DNA from 2 places in the Arthrobacter sp. PAMC 25486 genome. Region 2 is predicted to be linked to the other one. Evidence: predicted binding sites of a transcription regulator. Region 2 holds the regulator's gene; the other holds the start of a gene.
What was found. The regulator LexA, encoded in region 2, represses DNA repair genes until DNA is damaged. The targets are predictions, from matches to a motif close to TCGAACANNTGTTCGA.

Region 1 (2,459 bases), 2.0 Mb from region 2:
GCCGACGAAACCCTGGATCACGGAGTCGTCACGGCGTACTACCGGTCGGTTGAACAGATGTCCTGTCTACTGCAGGCGGCCGGCTTTGAGGTGCTTGAGGTTGAAGCACGCCACGATGACGGCAGCAAACCGCACGCGGCAATTTCCGCCGTCGTCCGATGAGGTACCTGCAACCTCAAGGGGAACAATAAATGCAAACCATCCATGCCGCGCAACGTTGGGCGAAGACGTGGGCCAGCGCCTGGCCGCTGCAGGACGTAGAGGCAATAGTGGAAATGCAGGCCGATGACGGCGAGCACTGGGCTTCCATGTTCAGGCCGTTTCATGGACGCACCGGACTGCGAGGCTATCTGCAGGAATGCTTCGCAGAAGAAACCAGGCCAGCAGAAACCTGGTTCGGCGAACCGGTCGTTGCCGGCGGCTCAGCATGTGTTGAGTACTGGGTCGTCATTCACCTCAATGGCCAGCGCATCACGATTTCCGGATGCACGGTCCTGACGTTCGATGAGACCGGGTTGGTAAAGTCGGCGCGCGACTACTCTGAGGTAAAAGAGGGCCGCCATGCCCGGCCCATCCAGGCCTTCAACCAGTGAGACCCAGGGTTCCAGGGTTCCAACTATTGGAACAGTCCAACGAAGGCTGAATTGCCCACGACTCCTGCGGGCAGGAAGGCCGGGCGTGGGCTGAACGGAACGAGCAAAGAACGCTGGAAGCGGCTAAACGTGGTGCAGACACCGGGTGACAACACCCCACACCGAGACCTCACCGGTCAAGGCAAGCACCTCCGCCGAAGCCGGGGACGGGGCATGGGCGGGCTGGGTGGTCAGGGAGGTGACGCCGTCGTGCTTCACGAGACGGCGGATCAGGAGCTCACCCTCCACCACTACAACCACCACGGAACCGTCGCGAGGGGCTAGTGCGCGGTCCACGATGATCTCGTCGCCGTCGGCAATGCCGGTTCCGGCCATGGAATCGCCGGAGACGCGCATGACGAAGGTGCTGGTGCGATCGCGGATCAAGTGGCGGTTGAGGTCGATCCCGCCGTCAAAGTAGTCGCGGGCGGGCGAGGCAAAGCCGGTGGGCTCGTTGGGCCGCTTGGGGACGGGCAGGTCCATGCCAAACACCACAACACCGCCTAGTACATGAATTCGAAAGAAGACCAGCTTATCATTTGCGTGCCCGGCCGATTCGTAGCGGAGTTGGGTGGGACGGCCCGCGGGATGCCGACCGGCCCGCAGGACCCCACAATTCCCGCCAACTGTTGGCGGGAATTGTGGGGACCAGCGGGAGTGCCGGCTCAGTGGAAGTGCCGGCTCAACGTGCGGGCAGGCTCAGTGTGCGGCGAGCAGGGAGGCGGCTTCCTGGCGGGTGAAGCCGGAATCCTCGATGCCGTCGGCAATATGGGCGAGGTGTTCGGGGATGTCGCGGCCCTTCTTGCGCATGGCCGTGGCCCAGAGTCGCCCGGCCCGGTAGGAGGAGCGCACCAACGGTCCGGACATGACGCCCAGGAAACCAATTTCCTCCGCTTCCTGGGAGATGTCCAGGAATTCTTGTGGCTTGACCCAGCGGTCCACCGGCAGGTGGCGTTCGGAGGGGCGCAGGTACTGGGTGATCGTGATCAGGTCGGTCCCGGCGTCGTGCAGGTCCTGCAGGGCGGTCGAGATTTCCTCACGGGTCTCACCCATGCCCAGGATCAGGTTGGACTTGGTGACCATGCCCGCATCGCGGCCCTGGCGGATGACATCCAGGGAGCGGTCGTAGCGGAAGGCGGGGCGGATGCGCTTGAAGATCCGCGGCACCGTCTCCACGTTGTGGGCGAACACTTCCGGCTTGGACTCGCAGATGGCCGTGATGTGCTCGGGTCTGCCGGAGAAGTCGGGGATGAGAAGTTCAACGCCGGTGTTCGGGTTGAGCTCATGGATCTTGCGCACCGTCTCGGCATAAAGCCAGACACCCTCGTCGGCGAGGTCATCGCGGGCCACACCCGTGACGGTGGCGTAGCGCAGGTTCATCTTCACCACGGAGCGGGCCACCTTGGTGGGCTCAAACCTGTCGATCGGGGACGGCTTGCCCGTATCGATCTGGCAGAAGTCACAGCGGCGGGTGCACTCGGAACCACCAATGAGGAACGTGGCCTCACGGTCTTCCCAGCACTCGAAAATGTTCGGGCAACCGGCCTCTTCGCACACGGTGTGCAGGCCCTGTCCCTTGACCAGGTTTTTCATGGCGATGTATTCGGGGCCCATGGAAACCTTGGTCTTCATCCAGTCGGGCTTGCGCTCAACGGGGACAGCCGCGTTGCGCTGTTCAATACGCAGCAGCTTGCGTCCTTCAGGTGCCAACGTCACAGCAGTGCTCCTTCTGACCGGCCCGTATCAACGGCCCCGGTGGTTGTTGGATCTAGCATTCGACCACGTTGACGGCGAGTCCGCCCATGGCTGTTTCCTTGTATTTGGAGG
Region 2 (2,459 bases):
CGCACCGAGATCATTCAAGGCCACAATTTCCTGGACAACCTCCCGAATATTGCGGGCGGGGTTGCTTTCGCCAGCGATGCTCCAGAGACTGTCCCCTTGCAGGACAGTCACCGTAGTGGCGTAGTCGGCCATGTCAGTCACAGGGAATTGAGCCGATGCGTGCGCCGGGCTGGCAATGGAGCCAACGAAGACGCCCAGGGAAATGAACAGCAGTGCGGCGGCCATGACGAGCGCCGGGATGCCGAAGAACACGAGCCGGCCGCGCCGGGTGAGCTGCAGTCGGCGCCCCCCGGCAATGGACGGGCGGCTGTTCGGCCGGACGAGGTGTCCGTTGCCTCGTCCGCCGTTGAATGATGTTGCCGTGATAACCATTGCATTCATGATGTCTGCTCCTTTCGCTGTGGAACTGCGCCCAGGGCCACCAACACCTCTAGGATCAAAATTCCATGCTTCATATCTTCGATAGAACGTATGTTCTATTTGGCTACTAGTACAGTTTTAGCACCTATGGACGACACTTGCCAAGACCTGATCGAACAAATGTTTGAAATTGGCACCTATGTGGCTTAAACTTGTGGAACAAGGATTGGCCGCTAGATGCAGTCCACCAGCAGGCACTGACATTGTTCAGCGCAGCCACGAAAGGACCTACGGAATCATGGAGCTTCCAGACCCACCGCACCGCATCCCCCAGGCACCCAGCCGCGCCGGCATGAAGGGGCTCACCGTTCGGCAAAAGAAGATCCTTGAGTGCATCCAGCGCTCCATTGCAGACAAGGGCTATCCGCCCTCCATGCGTGAGATCGGCGACTCCGTTGGGCTTGCCAGCCTGTCGAGTGTCACGCACCAGCTGACCCAGCTCGAACGCCACGGCTACTTGCGCCGCGATCCCAAGCGGCCCCGTGCCATGGAAGTGCTCATCCCCCTCGTCCTGGACGACGGCAACGTTGAGATTCAGGGCGTCAGCTCCCCCAAGGCGTTGCGCAGTTCCAACGGCCTGAACTTTGCCGAACTCAGCAGTTCCTCGGACACCGCCTTTGTGCCGCTTGTCGGGCGCATAGCGGCCGGCGGACCCATCCTGGCCGATCAGGCGGTGGATGACATCATGCCGCTGCCACGCCAAATCGTGGGCAGCGGTGAGCTGTTCATGCTCAAGGTGCAGGGGGATTCCATGATCGATGCCGCCATCTGCGACGGTGACTGGGTGGTGATACGGCAGCAGAAAACGGCAAACAATGGCGACATCGTGGCCGCGCTTCTCGAAGACGAAGCCACGGTGAAGACGTTCCGCCAGCGCGACGGCCACATCTGGCTGCTGCCGCAAAACACCCGCTATGAGCCCATCCTTGGCGACCATGCCACCATCATGGGCAAAGTGGTCTCGGTGCTCCGCAGCCTCTAACCGCTCGGCTTTCCAGCTTGGTGGCAGCAATGTAGAGGGCACCCCGCCGCCCGGCGGGGTGCCCTCTACATTGCTGCCACCATTGCTGCCATTTTTTCAGCGGAGAACGGCACCCCTTGAGCTGCTATTTAGTCCAGTGCTGTCGCAGCCGCCAGCACTTCCGGGGAGAGCACAGCCGAGGCAGACAGCACCTCAACTCCAAGCAGGTGGCCGGCGTCATCAAAATCCAACGTGATTTCGCCTCGACCTCCCGGAGTTTGAATTGAGTGAAGTTGCTGGCTTGCCTGCCCGGGCGTGAGGGGCCCGCCAAGCCGGATATAAGCTGCGTCTGCCGGCGCGTCGTAGCTGATCTGCATGTCCGTGCCGCTATTTGCCGGATAGCCGCTGCAGTGCCGACAGGGCAACTGTGCGGTCCTTGGTGGACCAGAATGGTGGCAGGGCAGCCCGCAGAAATCCCCCATAGCTGGCGTTTGCAAGGCGTGAGTCGAGTACTGCCACCACGCCGCGGTCCTCGCTTGAGCGGATCAGGCGGCCCACGCCCTGTGCCAGCCGCACGGCGGCATGTGTTGCGGAGATAGCGATGAAGCCGTCCCCGCCGCTTTGCGCCACAGCGCGGGCGCGGGCGGTGACCAGCGGGTCATCTGGGCGAGGGAACGGGATTCTATCAATCACCACGAGCCGGCACGAGGCTCCCTGCACGTCAACGCCTTGCCACAACGACATGGTGCCGAACAGGCAGGTGTCCGGTTCGTCGGCAAATTCCTTGATCAGCCCGGACATGGATGAATCTCCCTGGCACAGGATCTTCACCTTCAGTTTCTTGCGCAGTTTCTCTGCCGCATCCTCCGCTGCCCGCCGGGAGGAGAACAAGGCCAGGGTGCCGCCGCCGGCGGCCGTGATCAGCGCAGCCAGTTCATCCAATTGCTCAGGCGAGGTGCCAAAGCCTGGTTTTTGCAGGTGCGCCGCCACATACAGCATGCCTTGCTTGGGGTAGTCGAAGGGAGATCCGACGTCGGCCCCGCTCCAGCTGGGTGCGCTGGGACCGAGCAGGCCCAGT

Region 1: the regulator LexA is predicted to act here: its motif matches at 1,137-1,152, upstream of art_RS08795 (LexA family transcriptional regulator).

Annotation. Positions count from the first base shown of each region.
Region 1 covers NZ_CP007595.1:1,916,016-1,918,474, forward strand. The annotation lists gene art_RS08785 (class I SAM-dependent methyltransferase) at 1-162, shown strand, start outside; gene art_RS08790 (nuclear transport factor 2 family protein) at 192-593, shown strand; gene art_RS08795 (LexA family transcriptional regulator) at 717-1,115, opposite strand; gene lipA (lipoyl synthase) at 1,332-2,348, opposite strand; gene art_RS08805 (L-serine ammonia-lyase) at 2,401-2,459, opposite strand, start outside.
Region 2 covers NZ_CP007595.1:4,528,818-4,531,276, reverse strand. The annotation lists gene art_RS20340 (LysM peptidoglycan-binding domain-containing protein) at 1-381, opposite strand, end outside; gene lexA (transcriptional repressor LexA) at 713-1,402, shown strand; gene art_RS20330 (DUF2283 domain-containing protein) at 1,531-1,758, opposite strand; gene art_RS20325 (ATP-dependent DNA helicase) at 1,769-2,459, opposite strand, start outside.